DNA from 2 places in the Asanoa sp. NPDC049573 genome. Region 2 is predicted to be linked to the other one. Evidence: riboswitches for the same ligand, from Rfam matches in the RefSeq annotation. Region 2 holds a riboswitch; the other holds the start of a gene.

What was found. Region 2 has a riboswitch for cyclic di-AMP ahead of AB0J74_RS19430 (hypothetical protein). Riboswitches for the same ligand answer to the same signal wherever they lie in the genome.
Positions count from the first base shown of each region.
Region 1: another riboswitch for cyclic di-AMP. It lies ahead of AB0J74_RS34275 (NlpC/P60 family protein); the one in region 2 lies ahead of AB0J74_RS19430 (hypothetical protein).

Region 1 covers NZ_JBFAPI010000023.1:77,082-86,747, reverse strand. The annotation lists gene AB0J74_RS34320 (hypothetical protein) at 223-420, opposite strand; gene AB0J74_RS34315 (DUF6158 family protein) at 417-677, opposite strand; partial or broken gene AB0J74_RS34310 (hypothetical protein) at 777-971, shown strand; gene AB0J74_RS34305 (DUF3817 domain-containing protein) at 1,480-1,809, shown strand; gene AB0J74_RS34300 (DUF397 domain-containing protein) at 1,799-2,005, opposite strand; gene AB0J74_RS34295 (DUF397 domain-containing protein) at 2,265-2,465, shown strand; gene AB0J74_RS34290 (helix-turn-helix transcriptional regulator) at 2,583-3,488, shown strand; gene AB0J74_RS34285 (Scr1 family TA system antitoxin-like transcriptional regulator) at 3,621-4,040, shown strand; gene AB0J74_RS34280 (DUF6232 family protein) at 4,215-4,724, opposite strand; cyclic di-AMP (ydaO/yuaA leader) riboswitch at 5,281-5,414, shown strand; gene AB0J74_RS34275 (NlpC/P60 family protein) at 5,422-6,378, shown strand; gene AB0J74_RS34270 (hypothetical protein) at 6,817-7,275, shown strand; gene AB0J74_RS34265 (hypothetical protein) at 7,227-8,201, opposite strand; gene AB0J74_RS34260 (sigma-70 family RNA polymerase sigma factor) at 8,276-9,199, opposite strand; gene AB0J74_RS34255 (N-acetylmuramic acid 6-phosphate etherase) at 9,605-9,666, opposite strand, start outside.
Region 2 covers NZ_JBFAPI010000008.1:24,855-34,520, forward strand. The annotation lists gene AB0J74_RS19405 (MarR family transcriptional regulator) at 1-484, opposite strand, end outside; gene AB0J74_RS19410 (DUF3224 domain-containing protein) at 481-885, opposite strand; gene AB0J74_RS19415 (multicopper oxidase domain-containing protein) at 1,043-2,494, shown strand; gene AB0J74_RS19420 (beta-phosphoglucomutase family hydrolase) at 2,518-3,270, shown strand; gene AB0J74_RS19425 (glycoside hydrolase family 65 protein) at 3,267-5,645, shown strand; gene AB0J74_RS19430 (hypothetical protein) at 5,646-6,692, opposite strand; cyclic di-AMP (ydaO/yuaA leader) riboswitch at 6,695-6,827, opposite strand; gene AB0J74_RS19435 (glutamate-cysteine ligase family protein) at 7,206-8,450, shown strand; gene AB0J74_RS19440 (diacylglycerol kinase family protein) at 8,447-9,337, opposite strand; gene AB0J74_RS19445 (glycosyltransferase) at 9,348-9,666, opposite strand, start outside.

The DNA of each region.
Region 1 (9,666 bases), on a different contig from region 2:
GCCGTCGATGGCTTCGGGGTCATACGGAAAACACCGCCCCGGCTCGAAAGCCGGGGGCGGCGCTTCGGCGTCGGTGTGCAGGTCGCCTCTCGGCGAGTGGCACGACGCGGCTCCAGCCGGACGGTATTCCGCGAAGGCAATTAGGTGAGGCCCGGGGACACTGGACACACCGACAGTTCACTCAACGGCGGCCCGGCCGGGATCATTCCCGGCCCGCGGGGATCAGTTTCCGGACCAGTCGCGTGCTTCCAGACCGGCCCAGCCGTGCGGGCTCTCCGACTCGCGCCGGTGCCGGTCACGCCCACTGGTGATCGACTTGTCGACGGCGGTGTCCTCGTGCTCGACGGCGAAATCGTCAGCAGCGCCGTCGTCAGCATCGGTGACATCGCCGGCCGCCCGGCCGAGCGGCTCGCGGGTCACTCCACCTCCGCGCCGTCGCGAAGGCGGTGCGGGTCGACCTCGCGGCCTGGGTGCCGGGCCAGGTATTCGGTCTCCAGCTCCGCGGTGCGCCGCAGGTGGTTGGCCAGCGCCGGGTCGGAGCCGTGCCGCAGCGTGTCGAGCCGGGTCCGGTGGAGGCTGTGCAGCTCGCGGATCAGGTCGTCGTCGGAGAGGTCGGCCGGGTCCACCCCGACGTCCTCGCCGACGATCTCGACGTCCACGGACTCAGATTCGGTCATGGTTCGATACTGCCCATTTCCGGCGCGGCATAACCAAGATTCACCCCTACTACGACGCCGCGTCGGAGTCCTCAGCGAGCGCCGGTACCCTCGTTGGACATGAGGCGTCTGGTCACCCCACCGATGCTCGCGAAGCATGCGCTGGCGGTCGTCCTGATCGGCGGTTTCCTGGGGCTGGGCTGGTGGCAGGTCTCCCGGGCCTCCGCGGGAAACGCGCTCAGCTGGGGGTACGCGATCGAATGGCCGCTGTTCGCGGGGTTCGTGGGGTTCCTCTGGTATCGCGAGATCCGTGAGGCGCTGGGCACGCCAGTGGTACCGAACCCCGCCGCTCCGTCTGGCGCCGCTCCGTCTGGCGCCGCTTCCCCTGACGCCGCTTCCCCTGACGCCGCTTCCCCTGGCGCCGCTTCCTCTGCCGCAGATCCTTCTGCCGCGGATCCTTCCGCTGGCGATCCTTCTGCCGCTTCTCTTTCTGCTGCCGATCCGTCTGCCGCTTCTCTTTCTGCTGCTGATCCGTCCGCTGCCGATCCTTCCGCCGGCGATCCGTCCGCGCCCGGCCCGAGGCGGGTCGCCGCCCTGCCGCCCGTGCTGGGCACCCGCCCGCCCAAGATCGGGTCGGGCTTCCGCCGGCCGGTCATGGTGCCGCGCCGGCAGCCGGTCGCCACCGCCCCGGACCCGGCCGACCCCGCGCTCGACGAATACAACGACTATCTCGCCTGGCTCAACGCCAACCCGGGCGCGAAGGCCGCCCAATACCCGGGCCGCCGTCGCGGTCGTGCTTGATCAGAAGGGATCCCCCCGCACCATGCGCGCAGCCCTAACCCGATACCGGATCATCGCGTACGTCGTCGGTGTCGTGCTCGTCATCCTCGTGGCGGTCGGCATACCGCTGAAATACATCGGCGACAACTCGACCGTGGTCGAGACCGTCGGCCCGGCACACGGCTTCCTCTACATGGTCTACCTGGTGGCGGTCTTCGACGTCGGCCGCCGGGCGCGCTGGCCGATCGGCCGCATGCTGCTGGTGATGCTGGCCGGCACGATCCCGTTCGTCTCGTTCTACGCCGAGCGCAAGGTCAGCCAGTGGGCGCGGGAGCGCAGCGAGGCCGCCGAGCCGGTCACCGTCACGTCCTGAGCCCGGGCGTCGTCGGCGCGGCTGGGGTCAGCGCGGCTGACTTCAGCGCGGCGCACAGGGCGCGCCACGCTTCCGGTTGAAATCGCAAGACCGGCCCGCCGAGGTTCCCCCGAACGAGCACGCCGTCGGCCGTAACCGCCACGTCAACACACTGGTTTGATTCGCAGTGACTGCTGCGATGCCAGGCGAGAGTCATGCCCATCAATAGAATCTCGCACACGAAGGTCACACTGCGAAGAGTGACCGTCACCATGAGCGCGATCACTCACGGTGATTCACTTTTCACTCGCGCGATCTTCATCCCAATGGGATAAAAAATCGCAGCATCTGAGCGCTTCATCTTCCATTGTGGACGCTTGACCGCTAAGTTCCTATCCTGGCGCGGCCCTCTGTGGCAATCCCGCATGCCGCGCTTTTTTGTGCCCTAGAGAAGCACCGAGCCTGCGGAGATCCTGATGTCCGACAGCAAGACAACCATGCCCATTTTCCGTCGTAGCTCACGCTGCGAAGCGACCAACTGCGTCGAGGTCGCTACGGTCAGTGAGGGTGCGATCCTGCGCAACTCCAACCGGCCAGACACCCGGCTGGCCTTCGACGCGCCGTCCTGGCGTGGCTTCATCGCCGGCGTGGCGGCCGGCGAGTTCGACCTTCGCTGAGTTTCCGGAACACGGCACGCCGGCCGTTCGAGCCGGCGTGCCGCACTTATACATAGTGGATGGCCGAAGGTCTATCGACAGGTGTAAGCTTGGCAAGGTGCAACCTGGCTTATCGCAATGTGCCAGATGGCCAGCCTGAGACCACATCTCCCGGAGGCGGGCGTGACGACGGTCCAAGGGCCCACTGCAGGCCGGCGCCGATTGCGCACGGCTCTCAAGGCGGCTCGGGATAAGGCCAAGCTGACGCAGGAACACGTCGCCGAAGCGATGGACTGGTCGCTGAGCAAACTGATCCGCATCGAGACCGGCCGCGTCAGTGTTTCCACCAACGACGTCCGCGCGCTGCTCAACCTCTACCGCATCGACGGCACTCCCGAGGCTGACGAACTCATCGCGCTCGCCCGACTGGCGAGACAGAAGCCCTGGTGGCAAGACGCCCGATCGGCCATCCCGGCGCACTACGCGCAATACATCGGCCTCGAGGCCGAGGCGTCGGCCATGAGTTGCTTCCAGTCGAGCGTGATGCCCGGCCTGGCGCAGACGCCCGACTACGCGCGCGCCGTGATCACCCACCGCACTCCCGGCCAGGTCCGCCCGGAAGAGGTCGACGCGCGGATCGAGGTCCGCATGCGCCGCAAGTCCGAGATCCTCGGCCGCGACGACCCACCCCAGTTCGACATCATCCTCGACGAGGCCGTCCTGCGCCGCGTGATCGGCGGCACCAAGGTCCACCGCGACCAGCTCGAACATCTGGTCTCGCTGGCCTCGGCTCCCAACATCACCATCCAGATAGTTCCGTTCTCTGCCGGCGCGACGACATCTGCCGGCTCCTTCGTCATCCTCGGCTTCCCCGACGAAGCCGACGGCGACGTGGTCTACCTGGAAAGCGCCCTACTGGAAAACTTCCTCGAACGCCCCGTCGACACCGCGCCCTATCACGAAGAGTTCGCCTGGCTGCGCTCCGGCGCCCTCAGCGAAATCGACTCGCTGTCCTTCATCGAAAAGGTCGCTGGCGAACTCTAGGTTCCTCGGTTGCGGTTACCTGCGGTTCCGGGTGCATGACGTCGCGTTCGTCGAGCAGTCCGGTTGTCGCCGGCCGATGGGTACGCGCGCCGGCCTGGCCGGTCTGACTAGCGTGGCCCGCGAGCGAACCTGGTGGTCGTTCTCCCGCGGACGTTCGGCACGGTATTCCCACCTTTGCAGGCCTCGAATGTGGAGCGAACTCCAAGTTCGTACGGGACGATCGTGATCCCAGGTTTGTTTCAGACGCACCAATACTTCAGGCACGGCGCCCCCAACCTCGTGAGACGGAGTGTGAATCTCAGCCGCGAGGACCGGCTGGCGATCCGGCCGACTCGTCGGAAAGGGATCCTCGACCATGCGTTTCCACCGCGGATCTCAGTTCTGCTCGACGAGCCGACGATCCATCGCGTGATCGGTGAAGAGAGAGACGATGTGGACCCGGCTTCGCTGGCTCATTCGTCGATCAGGGCGAAGACCGGTGGGAACACCACCGCACAAAGCGGCAGGCCGGCGTCAGCGAGGCGGTCGAGCCAACGAAGGATGGGGTGCTGACGGCCATGGATGATCTGGGGTGCGCCGGCATAGGTCAGGTGAGGAGTCCCGCATGCACGCAGGGTACACATGACAACCAATGGCGCCGATGGAAAAGGGTCGCCGGCGAACTCTAGGGAATTCGCCGGCGACCCGCGCCCGCCCGCCGTGCGGACGCTCTATTCGGAAGGTCTGCTACCAGGGGTAGAGGTTGGCGGAGAACACGTTGGACACCGGGGAGCCCATGCCGCCCATGCGGTCTGCTTCCTGGGCCCGTAGGAGTGCGCGGGTCACCTGGCCGTATTCGCGTTCTTCGTCGGAGCTGAACAGCAGCACGGTCATGCCGCGGTAGTCGCCCCACAGTTCGTAGGCGCGGGGGCGCATCCGGTGGCCGAAGGAGACCAGCGCGATCGGCACGAACGCGGCCGCGCCCAGCAGGAGGAACGCCGTCGGGCTCAGCCGGGCGCCGCTGAAGCTCAGCGCGATGCCGACGCTGCCCAGGATCGCGCCGGTGACCAGCACCGACCGCATGGTCAAGCGGTCGTGCGGGCCTCGTGCCGTGCGCAGGTTGGACAGGTCGCGAACCGGGAACCGCCGCCCGGCCACCACGAAGGCCTCGCTGGTGACGAGGATGCCGGGCTGCCGGTAGAGCGGTGTCGGCGATGGGCTGGCCGAGCTGATGGGTTGGGGGCGGGTTGCGTTCACGGGGTGCCTCCAGCAGCTCCGTGGTGCCGGGCTGTGTGACGTGCCGTTCCCGATCGGCCTTCGACGAAGGCAGGTCGCGTTGATCCGCGGAGAGCCTCAGCTGACGAGCGGCGGAAAGCTCTACTGCCATTGTGCGAAACGCAAGCTAGTCGAGGGAAGTGCCGCAATCGGCCACCTGGCACATCGGGATGCGGCCGGCGGCGGTGTGGCCGGGTGTTTACCCAGGTTGGGGGCGGTATGCCCGCTGACTCCCGTGAGCGGGACCCGGAAATTGCGACAAACCTCCTCCACCTCAGCACTGGTTGCCCAGGGTGACCGACCAGCATCAACGCGTGGCGCGCTGGCGCTGGTTGCCGGCCCGGCGGCGTGAGGTGTCCCGCTTTCGGCGCGGATCATTCAGCCGATAGGGCGCAGTTCGCCCGTGCAGCGCTTTGTGCAGATGGGGCGCGGGGTTACGGTGGGGCGCCGGTGTGGTCCTCAGCCATCCCCCCGGATGGCACCGCGCCGGTGCCGCCGAATCGCCGGCCCGTGCCGCGCCCGTTCCCCCGGGCGCCCATGACGACCTGGGCCAACAAGGTGAATCGGGGACCCAACCGAGCACTGGGGTGAATCCGCGCAGAGTTTGCGCGGTAGGGCGTCCTTCCCGCCCGAACCCGACAGCTAACCCGGTAGGCGGCTGCGGAAGAAGGGTCTGCCTTTGTCGTCAGCACGGATGTCGCTGCGTGCGCTCGTGCTGGTCGCCGTGGCGGTCGCGATTGCCGTGCCCGCGGGCGCAGCGTCGGCCGAACCGTCGGCCAGTGAGCTCACACAGAAGATCAACAAGTCGTCCGCCGAGTTGGAGAAGGTCGTCGAGGCCTACAACAAGCTCAACGAGGAGACGAAAGCCACCAAGACGGAGGCGGGCAAGGTGGCGTACCGCCTGGCCCCACTCCAGAAGAAGCTCGACGACGCGCAGGCGGACGTCGGCGACATCGCCGTCGCGGCCTACACGTCGGGGCGGCTGAGCACCGCCACCGCGCTGCTGGGTGACAGCGACACGCTGTTGTCCCGGATGTCGGCACTGGACGCGTTGACCCGCGAGCGCCAGACCGAAATCGACGCGTTCCGGTCGACGCGCGACCAGCTCAACGCCGACCAGGAACGGCTCACCACGGTGCGCGCCCAGCAGGACGCGCAGGCCAAGGAGTTGCAGGCCCGCAAGAAGAAGATCGAAGCGGACCTGGACAAGCTGAACGACCTCCGCAAGGAGGCGTACGGCTCGGCCACCTCCAGCGGGTCGGCCTACAGCGGCAAGATCCCGTCGGTGTCGGGCAAGGCCGGTGTCGCGGTCACGTTCGCCTACAACGCGATCGGCACCCCCTATGTCTGGGCCGCCGACGGCCCGGACGGCTACGACTGCTCCGGTCTGACCCTCGCGGCATGGCGAGCGGCCGGGAAGTCACTGCCACACAACGCGGCGATGCAGTGGGACACGGTCGCACACATCTCGCGGGGCGATCTGAAGGCCGGTGACCTGGTCTTCTACGAGGGTTTGGGGCACGTTGCCCTCTACGTCGGCGGAGGCCAGGTGATCCACGCGCCGACCTTCGGCGAGACGGTCAAACTGTCGTCCGTCGACATGATGACGCCATACGGCTACGGCCGCGTGCGCTAAGCGCGATCCGGCACGGCGGCGCGGTACGCGCCGCCGTACCGAGCGCAGTGCGCCGCCGTGCCGACCGCGGTGCACCGCCATGCCGACCACCGTGCGCCGCCGCGCCGAGCGCCGTGTGCCGCCATGCCGCGCCGTGCCCCCCATGCCGACCGCCGTGCGCCGCCATGCCGCGCTGTGCCCCCATGCCGACCGCCGTGCGCCGCCGTCCGCGGCGGTACCGACCGCCGTGCGCAGCCGTCCGCCGCCATGCCGACCGCGGTGCGCCGCCCTACCGACAGCCGTGCTGACCGCGGTGCACCGCCGTGCCGACAGCGGTGCGCGCCGCCCGGGCCGGGTCGCCGGCGTAACCAGCGGTGGCACACGGTCGTTGCGGGGTTCAGCCGGCCGGGTTAGGACGATCGGGGAAATCCCGGCGGCTCCGATACCGAGGAGACGACCGTGGACCACGACCTCGACCAGATCCCGGAGCATGACCAGTCGCGGCGGACGCGGCGAACGGCCCTGGTCATCGGCGGTGGGGCGGTCTTCCTCCTCGCCGTGATCGGGGCGGCCGCCGTCGCGCTCGCGCCCGGCGACAGTGACCATCAGGCGGACACCACCAACCTCCTTGCGCAGACGCAGCAGACGTGCGACGCGCCGGCCAACGGCACGCGCCTCGAGGGCGACGGCGCCCGGCTGCTCGTCGACAGCACGGGCACCAAGGACAAGAGCGGTCTGAGCCTGACCAGCCTCGAGTGCGTGCTGGACCAGGCCAAGGTGCCCGAGTCGGTGAAGGAGAAGATGTTTTCCACCCGGCCCAGCGACGGCCGCCAGGACGGCACCTGGCCGGGCTTCACCGCGTCATGGACCTATGACCCCGGCGAGGGACTCGACCTGACCATCTCGCGGACCGCCTGAGGCCGCGGCTCCGCGAGCCAGCCCGACGCCGTGCGGGCGACGTAGGACCACCAGCCGATGTGCGGACCGTAGCGGGCCCGCAACTCGTCGGGCGTCGGCGGCGGCGTGCCGTAGACCTGCTCGGCCGCCAGCCGGAACTGCCGCATCTCCAGCGGCACCTCGTCGGGCCGGCCCAGCGCCCGCAGCAACAGCGCGTTGGCGGTGAAGGGGCCGACGCCGGGCACGGCCAGCAGAGCGGTGCGGGCGTCGCAGTAGGGCGCCACCCGCAGCCAGGTCTCGCCCAGCCCGGCCACCCCGGCCGCCACCTCGCGGATCCGGGTGGCCCGTTGCGCGTTGCCGGCGTAGCCGAGCAGGGTCTCGTCGTCGAGCCCGGCCACCATCTCGAGCGACGGGAAGGCGTGGAAGACCACGCCGTCGACCACCAGCGACGGCCCGAGCTCGGCCGCCATCCGGCGCCGGCGGGCACCGGCGAACCACTGGGTGCTGCGCTGGGTCAGCGTGAAGTAGACGGTCGCCTCGGCCAGCGACGGGAAGCGGACCTGGTGCAGCCCGCGCGCCACCCGCAGCAGCGGCGCCATCGCCGGATCGGCGGCGGCGATCGCATGGAACCCGCGCAGGTCGTCGGCGAGCCCGAGCCAGTTGGCGACGGTCTGCTCGACCGCGACCGTCTCAGGGGCCGACAAGGGCGCCGAGGCCAGCACCGAAAGCTGCACGCCGCCGGGCGCCGCACCGACCTGCGCCACCACGGCCGCCCCCGCGGCGGCCTTGGCGGGGTCGGGATGGGCGAACGCCCGGCGCACCGGGCCGCCGGTGACCTGATGCTCGCCGGCCATCGGCGCGAAGCCCTCGAGCGCGCGAACGCTGAGGGCGAACTCGTAGGGCGGGGCGGCCGGCAGGACCGCCCGATGGACCACGGTAGGTGTCATGCGAGCAAGGCTCCCGCACGGGTACGACAAAAAGCGGCTGGCGTCCAACCGGACGCCAGCCGCTTCAGGTCAAGCTATGCGGCCTGCAGACCCTCGGCCCGGGCCAGCTCACGCAGCCGACCCAACGCCTGGATCTCGAGCTGCCGGATCCGCTCCCGGGAGAGCGAGAACCGCGAGGCGACCTCGGTCAGCGAGTGCTCGCGCCCGTCTTCGAGCCCGTAGCGCGCCCGCATGATGCCGGCCGAACGGTCGTCGAGGTGGTTGAGCAGGCTCTCGATCCGCTGCCGCTCGAGCGTGCTGAGCACGACGTCTTCCGGCGACGGCGCGTCCTGGTCGGCGACCAGGTCGCCGAGGTTGGTGTCGCCGTCGTCGCCCACCGGGGTGTCGAGCGAGACCGTGTCCTGCGACCAGCGGACCAGCTCGTGCACCCGCTCGACGGGCACGCCGAGCGCCGTCGCGATCTGCTCGGGCTCCGGGTCGGAACCGAGCTCACGGGTCAGCTGGCGGGCCACATTGCGCATCCGGTTGACGTCTTCCACCAGGTGCACGGGCAGTCGCACGGTGCGCTCCTGCTGTGCGATGGCCCGGCTGATCGCCTGCCGGATCCACCACGTGGCGTAGGTGGAGAACTTGAAGCCGCGCTCGTAGTCGAACTTCTCGACCGCGCGGACCAGGCCGGTGTTGCCCTCCTGGATCAGGTCGAGCATGGGCATGCCGGACCGCACGTAGCGCCGCGCGATCGACACGACGAGCCGCAGGTTGGCGCGGATGAACAGGTCCTTGGCCCGGTCACCCTCGACGACCAGCCGCTCCAACTCCTCGCGCGAAACACCCTCGCGAGCCTCGCCCACTTCGAGCAGGTGCTCGGCGTAGAGGCCGGCTTCGATCGACTTGGAGAGCTCAACCTCACGGGCCGCGTCGAGCAGCGGCGTCCGGGAGATCTCGTGCAGGTAGACGCCGACCAGGTCGCGCTCCTCGGCGACCTCGTCCGTGCGCATCACGATGTTGTTCTCCACGTTGCCCACTGTCCCCTCGGTTACCCCAACGTTCTCGTGTTCCACACCGACCTGCCCCTCCCCGGCGTAACTCGCGAGGTGCCCATCGGTGCTGACACCTACACAACAGTTGAGACGCTCCGGGGATTCCGTCTTGCGAGTCGAAACTGTCACGAATGCCTGAGTGCTTCCTGAGAGTGAGTGTCATATTCACCCTGCTGGCTCTCAGGCTTTGAGGATCGGGTCGCGTACCTGCCGCCGTTGGCCTACCGCGCGCCCTATTTATCACACCATTTCCGGCCGTGTCCCCGCAGCGACGTAGGCCACTGCGCGGATGCGATTCGCGTCACTGCGTAGTGACACGCACCACAGAGCGCCACGGTTCACTCGGACATCACCCAAAATGGCTCACGCGAGCAGTGCGATGGCTTCCCGAACCTGTTGGTGGGAACGCGCGAGGGCCGCGCGGG
Region 2 (9,666 bases):
CGCAGAGCCGGCACAGCCAGGCGCCGCCGTCTTTCTCGGCGACGATGCCGGCCATCACCTTGCCGACCAGTCCGTCCAGTGTGGATCGCTCGGCCGGCGAGAGGCCGGCCAGCGCAGACCGCAGCGTCGCCGCCCGGGCCGCCGACAGGCGTTCGGCGGCGGCCCGGCCGGCCGGGGTGAGCGCCACCGAGCGCGACCGCCCGTCGCCGCCCGGGCCCCGGGTGACCAGGCCCGCCTCGGCCAGCCGGTCGACCAGCCGGACCGTGCCGGACGGGGTCAGGCCGAGCACCCGGCGGAGTTGGTCGATCGACGGCCGGTGCAGGAAGTGCAGCAGCGCCGACAGCGCCGCGGCCGCGGTCGGGTTGCCGGCCACCGCCGCGGTGCCGTCGCTCGCGGCCGCGACCGCGCCGGCGGCCGCGTCGGTCAGCGCGAGGGAGACCGCGCCGAGCAGGTTGGCCTGGTGGTCGAGGGCGTCGTCGCTCACGCCAACTCGTAGCGCAGGGTCAGCGGCATGTGCGGGTAATCGGCGTGGGTCGAGACGCTCTCCGCCGAGCCCGTGATGCCGGCGAGTTCGCCGGTGCCGGAGCCCGGCACGACCGTGGTGGTGATCCGCGCGGTCGTGCCGTCATAACTGCCCGCGCCTTGGAGCACGAAGCTGCCGGACCGACCGCCGAGCGTCCCGGTGATCTCCATGTTGGACACGTAGTCGCTGGTGCCGTCGGCCCGGTAGTAGAGCAACGACTCGAACGCGCCGCTGGTCAGGCCGTCGCCGGTGCCGGCGAGCGTGACCTCGGCCCTGGAGAACTTGCGGCCGTCGTCGAACTCGCGGTAGGGCTTCTCGTCCCACGAGGTGATCTCGAGCTTGGTTTCCATGATCTCGGTCATAGCCCCAACGTATGTGTGACTCAATCACATGTCAACCGGAACGACTCCTTAGGGGTCGCCCGGAACCGCCCCCCAAACCGGGCCGCGAGCGTGGACCGTCGCGTCGATAGGAAGGCACGCTACATGTAGACGACGTCACTATGGAGGTGCGGATCTCATGCGGCGCAGAAGCCTGCTCACCGGCGTACTCGGCGGAACGTTCCTACTCGCGGCCGGCTGCGCAAGCCCGGTCGACACCGTCGGTCAGGTCGACTTCGCCCGGCCGCTGCTGATCCCGCCGCTGGCACCGGCCACCGTCGACGGCACCGGGCAGCGGGTCTTCACACTGCACGCCCAGCCTGGCCGGCGCGACTTCGGCATCGGCGGCACCACGCACACCTGGGGCTTCAACGGCGACTATCTCGGGCCGACCCTGCGTGCCCGGCGCGGCGAGCGGGTGCGGGTCGACGTCGTCAACAACCTCGACGAGGAAACCAGCGTGCACTGGCACGGTATGCACCTGCCGGCCCGGATGGACGGCGGCCCGCACCAGCCGGTGCGCCCCGGCGCCACCTGGTCGCCGAGTTGGACCATCGACCAGCCGGCGGCCACGCTCTGGTACCACCCACACCCGCACGGCCGGACCCGCGAGCACGTCAACCAGGGTTTGGCCGGCATGTTCATCCTCGACGACGACGGCCCGGCGCAGCGCGCCCTGCCGCACGACTACGGTGTCGACGACATCCCGGTCATCGTGCAGGACAAAGACCTCCACGATGGACAGATCAAGAACAAGAACACCGGGGACCTGCTGCTGGTCAACGGCACCTACGCGCCCTACCTGAAGGTGGTGACCGAGCGGGTCCGGCTGCGCCTGCTCAACGCCTCGGTCTCCCGGGTGTACGCGTTCGGCCTCGCCGACGAGCGGCCCGTCAACCTGGTCGCCACCGACGGCGGCCTTCTCGCGGCGCCGGTCACGCTGAGCCGGATCCGGCTCTCCCCCGGCGAGCGCGCCGAGATCGTCGTGCCGGTACGCGCCGGCGAGCGGGTGGTGTTGCGCAGCTTCCCGCCGGAGATCGGCGCCGCGAGGTCGTTCGACACCGGCCGCGACCAGTTCGACGTGCTCGAACTGCGGGCGGCGGCGACCCTGCGCCCGAGCGCGAAGCTGCCGGCGGAGTTCGGCGGGCTGCCCCGGCTCGATCCCGCCACCGCGGTGACCACCCGCGACTTCCGCCTCAACGGCACCGATATCAACGGCGACGGGATGGACATGGACCGGATCGACACGGTCGTCACGCTGGGCAGCACCGAGATCTGGACGGTCCGCAACACCGACGGGCAGCGGCACAACTTCCACGTACACGATGTGCGGTTTCAGGTGTTGTCGCTCGGCGGCGCCGCGCCGCCGGCGGAGCTTTCCGGCTGGAAGGACACGGTGTTCCTGCCGCCGAAGACCGAGGCGCGATTGATCATGAAGTTCGCCGACTACGCCGACCCGGATATGCCCTACATGTATCACTGTCACCTTCTGATGCACGAGGACGACGGGATGATGGGGCAGTTCGTCGTGGTCGAGCCGGGGCAGTCGGCGGGCCGCATTTCCGGGGTGGGCGCACACGAGCACCACTAGGTAGGTTCGACTAGATTTGACCCGTGCTGGGGCTACCCGATCATGTGACCGCCTGCCTGTTCGATATGGACGGCGTGCTCACCCAGACCGCGACCGTTCACAACGCGGCATGGACCGAGACTTTCGACGAATTCCTCCGCCGGCGCAGTGCTCTTACCGGCGAGCCGTTCACGGCTTTCGACCCGCATTCCGACTATCCCAAATATGTCGACGGCCGGACCCGGGCCGACGGAGTGCGCACCTTTCTCGGGTCGCGCGGCATCACGCTTCCCGAAGGGCAGCCCGATGATCCGCCCGACGCCGACACCATCAACGGTGTCGGCAACCGCAAGAACGTCATCCTGCTCCGCCGCATCCGCGAAGACGGCGTCCAGGTCTACGACGGCTCGGTCGCCTACCTGCGCGCGGCGCGGGCCGCCGGCCTCAAGACCGCGGTGGTCTCGGCCAGCGCCAACACCCCCGACATCCTGAAGATCACGGGGCTCGGCGAGTGGCTCGACGCCCGGGTCGACGGCAACGTCGCGCGGGCCGAGAAGCTGCCGGGCAAGCCCGCGCCGGACACCTTCCTGCGCGGCGCCGAGATGCTCGGCGTCGCACCCGCCGACGCGGCCGTCTTCGAAGACGCACTCGCCGGAGTGGCGGCCGGCCGAGCCGGCAACTTCGGCATCACGATCGGCGTTGACCGGGTGGGTGGCAGCCATGGCGCCGACCTGAAGACACACGGCGCCGACATCGTCGTGCGCGACCTGTCCGAGCTGCTGGAGGGCAAGGCATGATCCGCGAACGGGCCTATCCCGTCGAGGCCTGGCACGTGCGGGAGACCCGCCTCGACGTCGACGTGCTGGCGCAGGCCGAGTCGGTGTTCGCGCTCGGCAACGGACACATCGGCATGCGCGGCAACCTCGACGAGGGCGAGCCGCACGGGCTGCCGGGCACCTACCTGAACTCGTTCTACGAGCTGCGCCCGCTGCCTTACGCCGAGGCCGGTTACGGCTTCCCCGAGTCGGGGCAGACGGTCGTCAACGTGACCAACGGCAAGCCGATCCGGCTGCTGGTCGACGACGAGCCCTTCGACGTGCGGTACGGCGCACTCGAGGCACACACCCGGGTGCTCGACCTGCGCGCCGGCACGCTCGACCGCTCGGTGCACTGGCGCTCGCCCGCCGGCCGCGCGGTCAAGGTGCGCAGCACCCGGCTGGTCTCGTTCACCCAGCGCTCGATCGCCGCTATCCGCTACGAGGTCGAGGCGGTCGACGAGCCGCTGCGGCTGATCGTGCAGTCGGAGCTGGTCGCCAACGAGGAGCTGCCCGGGCAGAGCCGCGACCCCCGGGTCGCCGCCGTGCTGGAGAAGCCGCTGCAGATCGAGGAGCGGATCACCGACAAGACCCGCGGCCTGCTGATCCACAAGACCAAGCGCAGCGGGCTGCGGGTCGGCGCGGCGATGCAGCACGAGATCGACGGGCCGGCCAAGACCAACATCAGCACCGAGGCGCACGACGACTGGGCCCGCACCACGATCGCCTGCGTACTCAAGCCAGGCGAGAAGCTGGTCGTGGTCAAGCTGCTGGCCTACGGCTGGTCCAGCCGGCGGTCGCTACCCGCGATCCGCGACCAGGTCAGCGCCGCGCTGGCCGCCGCCGAGTTCTCCGGCTGGGACGGTCTGGTCCAGGAGCAGAAGGAATACCTCGACACTTTCTGGGACGCCGCCGACGTGCAGGTCGAGGGCGACCAGGAGGTGCAGCAGGCGGTCCGGTTCGGGCTGTTCCACGTACTACAGGCCGGCGCCCGGGCCGAGCTGCGGCCGATCGCGGCCAAGGGCCTGACCGGTCCCGGCTACGACGGCCACGTCTTCTGGGACACCGAGATGTTCGCGCTGCCGGTGCTCACCTACACCCAGCCGGTGGCGGTGGCGCACGCGCTTCGCTGGCGGCACGCCACCCTGGAGATGGCCCGCGACCGGGCCAAACAGCTCGGGCTGCGGGGCGCCGCCTTCCCCTGGCGCACCATCCGCGGCCAGGAGTGCTCCGGCTACTGGCCGGCCGGCACCGCGGGCTTCCACGTCAACGCCGGCATCGCCGACGCCGTCCGGCGCTACGTGCAGGCCACCGGCGACGTCGACTTCGAGCGGGAGATAGGGCTGGAGCTCCTGGTCGAGACGGCCCGGCTCTGGCACTCGCTCGGCCACCACGACCGGCACGGCAAGTTCCACATCGACGGGGTTACCGGCCCCGACGAATACACCGCGGTCAAGAACGACAACATCTACACCAACCTGATGGCCAAGCGGAACATGGTTACCGCGGCCGACTGCGTCAGCCGGCACAGCGAGCGGGCCTGGCGGCTCGGTGTCGACGACGAGGAGACCGCCGCCTGGCGCGAGGCTGCCGTCAACATGCACATCCCGTACGACGACGAGTTGGGTGTGCATCCACAGGTCGAGGGCTTCACCCGCTACCAGGAGTGGGACTTCGACAACACGCCGCCGGAAAACTATCCGCTGCTGCTGAACTTCCCGTACTTCGACCTCTACCGCCGTCAGGTGGTCAAGCAGGCCGACCTGGTGCTGGCCATGCACTGGTGCGGCGACGCGTTCACGCCCGAGCAGAAGCTGCGCAACTTCGACTACTACGAGCGGCGCACCGTACGCGACTCGTCGTTGTCGGCGTGCACCCAGTCGGTCGTCGCGGCCGAGGTCGGCTACCTCGAGTTGGCACACGACTATCTCGGCGAAGCCGCGCTGATGGACCTGCACGACATCCACAACAACACCCGGGAAGGGCTGCACATCGCGGCCCTGGCCGGCGCGTGGCTCGGTCTGGTGGCCGGTTTCGGCGGCATGCGCGACCACGAGGAGCAGCTCACGTTCCTGCCGCGGCTGCCGGCCCGGATCAGCCGGCTGGAGTTCTCGCTGATGTGGCGGGGCATGCGGCTGCGGGTCGACGTGCGCCAGCACGAGGCGATCTACTCGCTGCGCAACGGCGCGGCCGACGCGAGCCTCGACTTCAGCCACCACGGTGAGGCGGTCACGGTGACGACCGAGAAAGAGGTGCGGATGCCGATCCCGCCGCTCGAGCCGCACCGGCGGCAGCCCCGCCAGCCCGCGGGTCGGGCGCCGGCCCGCCGGCCGGCACCCGACACCCGGCGGCGCTAGCTAGAGGACCGAGAGGTGGACGTGGTTGGTGTGGTCACTCGACGGGTCGCCGTGTTGGCCGCTGTATGACTTCCACGTCCCCGTCGACGGTAGCCAGACCTGTCGATACCAGATCACATAGAGAATGCCGAGCTTGTCGGCGTTCTTGACCAGGAACGACGCCAGGTTGTTGCCGTAGAACCTGGCGTCGCCCTGTGCGTCACCGCTGCCGAAGTCGTTGGTCTTGAAGACCGAGAAATCGCAGGCGCGCCCCTTCGGATGCTCGAAGGGGCCGCCGTCGCGGTGACACGAGACGAACCGCTTGTAGCCCACCCGCTGGGTCTCCTTGAGGGCGAAGAGCATCCGCGGCGTGATGCACCCGTTGGTCGTCGGGTCGTCGACGCTGCACGACTGCGCCGGGAAGGAACCGTCGGCCGCCCGCGGCGATTGCCGGGCCACCGGCTGGTTGACGTAGACGTTGCCGTTGACGGTCTTGCCGCCGGCCAACGTGAACGCCTTCTCCACTTCCGACTTCTGCTTCGCCATCACCGCTTCCTGTGCGGCCTCGCGCTTGACCTCCAGGTCGAGTTGGCTCTTGGCCGCCTGGGCCTGCTGTGTCGCTTCGGCCAGGTCGGCGAGCCGCCCGTTGTCGTAGGCCGACAGCATGTCGAGCGTCTCGGCCCGGGCCAGGAAGGCGTTGGGGCTGCGGCTGTTGAGCAGCATCAGCGCCGGCCCGATCCGGCCGTTGATGTAGCTGTGCCGGGCGATCTCGGTGGCCTGCGGCGTCAGCGCCGCGGTGCGGACCTGCAGCCGGGCGAGTTCCTTGCTCAGCGCGTCCTGCTTCTTGCGCGAGTCGGCCACCGCGTTCTTGGCGTCGACGAAGGCCCGGCTGGTGCGCTCGATCACGTCGTCGAGCAGTTCGTTCTTTCCGCCCTCGACCGGCGGTGCGGGGGTTGGGTTGGGTGCGGCGACCGCCGCCGGGGTGAGGGCAAGGCCCACCAACAGCGTGACGATCCCGACCAGGCCGGCGCGCCGGGCAAGAGCGCGCGGACGTCCTTTGCGCGTCATTCACGTTCCTTCGGTAGGGCCGCCTACCGGGTTAGCTGTCGGGTTCGGGGCGGAACAACCCCTACCGCATTCGCGGACTCACCCCAGGAACTCGGGTCCCCGGCTCGTCTCTCGACGATTAGGCAGCAGCGGCGCCGGTGTCACCGGGGGGATGATCCGGCGGAAGCCGGAGCCAGCTTAACCGATCCGGACCTATTCTTCGCAAGGATCGGATGGGCCTTCCTCAGACCCGGAATGCGTTACGCAGCAACGACTTTCGGTGACGTAAGGAGCGCTTAAGAAAGCGTACGGGAAAACGTGAAAGTAGTGCCGGCAACCGCGGCCGTCAGCCGAACGTGTGGTCAATCGAAGGTTCATTTCGAGTTGGCCGGTTCCGCTGGACAAGGAGGCTCGCGGGACCGCTAATGGAGTCACTCCGACCGGGCTTTACGCCGGACGGCACACACCCCACCCCATCGGCGCCGCCGGCACTCCCGCCGACGGCGGCAGACAACCGCACTCATCGGAGGCGCCGTGGACGAGATCGCCGTCCTCACGGAGCGCGCGGCGGAGACCTACGTCGCAGCCGCGGGATTCCGGGTCGGCCCGGTTGGCCGGGTCGGTGTCGAGCTCGAATACCCCGTGCGCGATCCGCGCGCGCCGCTGGCGCGCCCGTCGATCGCCCGGCTGGTCGAGGCGACCAGCGGCCTGTCCGATCCGCTGCCCGGGGGCGGCCGGATCACCGTCGAGCCCGGCGGGCAACTGGAGATCTCCTCCGCGGTCGGTGCGTCCCTGTCGGACTGTGTCGAGGCGACCCGGGCCGACCTGGCCCTGACCCGGGCGGCCCTGGCCGCCGACGGGCTGCTGCTCGACGGCACCGGCTTCGACGCGCACCGCCGGCCCGAGCTGATCACCACTCACCCGCGCTACCTGGCGCTGGCCGACTTCCACGCGCGAGCGGGCGGCAAGGGCCTGGCCGTGATGTGCAACTCGGCCTCCGTCCAGGTCTGCCTGGACTCCGGCGACGAGTCCGACGGCTGGAGCGGCTACCGGATGCGCTGGTGGCTGGCCGACGCGATCGGCCCGGTGCTGCTGGCCGCGTTCGCCAACTCGCCGCGGCGGATCCGCGGCACCCGGTGGGTCTCCTACCGCCAGGCGCTGCGGTTCGGCACCGACGCGACACGCACCCGCGCGCCCCGGCGCACCGGCGAGCCGCGCGCCGACTGGGCCCGCTACGCGCTGCGCGCCAACGTCACGATGATCGCCGAGCCCGAGCCGGCGCCCTGGCAGGTGCCCACCGGGCTGACGATGCGCTCCTGGCTGCGCGGCCACGGCCCGCGCCCGGCCACCCTCGAGGACCTGGAACGCCACCTGGGCACCCTGGTCCCGCCGGTACGCCCGCGCGGCTACCTGGAGTTCCGGATGATCGACCAGCAGCCCGGCGACGGCTGGGTGGTGCCGCTGGCCGTGGTGACCGCGCTGCTCGACGACCCGATCGCGGCCGACGCCGCCGCGGCGGCGACCGAGCACCTGCGCTCGCCGTTGCGCCGGCACCGCGACTGGCTCGCCGCGGCCCGCGACGGGCTGGCCGACCCGCAACTCGGCGCGGCCGCGCTGACCTGCTTCGCGGCGGCCGCCTCGGCGCTCGACCGGCGCGGCGCCGGCCGGCGGGTGCGGCGGGCGGTCGACGTGTTCATCGAGCGCTACGTCTCGCGTGGTGCCTGCCCGGCCGACGACCCGGTGCCACCGGCGACGTTCACCGAGCCGGCCCTGGGTTAGGAGTTCGGCAGGCAGACGGTCACGGCACCCGGCACGGCGCGGGCCTTGAGCTTCGTCGCGGCGCTCCGGGCGCCGCCGTCGATCTCGTAGGTCAGCGGTTCGGCCAGCTTGACCTTCACGGCCCGGCCCGCGGTCATCTTGATGAACGGTGAGCCCTCGGAGCGGCCGGTGGCCATCCGGCCGAGGGTGCGCGCCCATTCCAGCGCGCCCTCGGCGGTGGCCACGCCGACCTCGATGCGGCCGTCGTGCGGGTCGGCGTCGTCGAACGCCCGGATGCCGCCGGTGATGGTGCCGACGTTGCCGAACAGCACGCAACTGGCCGCTCCGGCGTACCACTGCTCCCCGTCGACCTCGACCCTCATCGGCACGGCACCGTCGCGGACGTGGCGGGCGCCGGTCCAGGCGTACGCCAGCCGGCCCAGCCGGTCCTTCATCCCGCCGTCGGCTTCGCGGATCAGTTCGCCGTCGAAGCCGGCGCCGGCCATCACCGCGAAGTGCTCGCCGTTGATCCGCCCGAGGTCGAGCGCCCGGCGCCGGCCGTGCAGCGCGATCTCGACGGCCTCGCCCAGGTCTTCGGGGATGCCCAGGTTGGTGGCCAGCAGGTTGGCCGTGCCGGCCGGGAGGATGGCCAGCGCGACGCCGTCGGCCTCGGCCCGGGCCACCGCGTCGACAGTCCGCTGCACCATCCCGTCGCCGCCCCAGACCAGGATCAGCTCGGCGCCGGCCTTGAGCGCCTTGCGCACCTTCTTGGGCGCCTTGCGGCTCTTGGGCACCTCGTACCACAGTGGATCGATCACGCCGGCGTCGGCGAGCCGGCGCCGCAGCTCCCGTAAGCCGCCACCCAGGCTCTTGCGTTGATGCGCGACGACCGCGACCTTGGTTGCCATGCGGGGGTTCTTACCCCGCGGAGCGACCCACCAAGCGGGCGTCGGGCACCGGACCGGCGGGCGCCGGGTCGGCCGGGAGCGGGTGGGCGGTCGCCGGCAGCGTGCCGAACTCGCTGTGCCGCGGCACGCCCGGCCACTGTGCGCCGCTCTCGCGCAGGAAGTATTCGAGGCCCGGGTCCCAGGTGTGCCCGCCAGCCCGGCGGTGGTAGACGTAGCCCAGCGGGTGGGTCCGGTAGATCAGGCCGCCACCCCGGGCCACCCGCTCGATCAGGCCCCGGTCGATCGACCGCGGCACCGGTCGCCAGCCGCCGATCTCCTCCAGGTCGCCC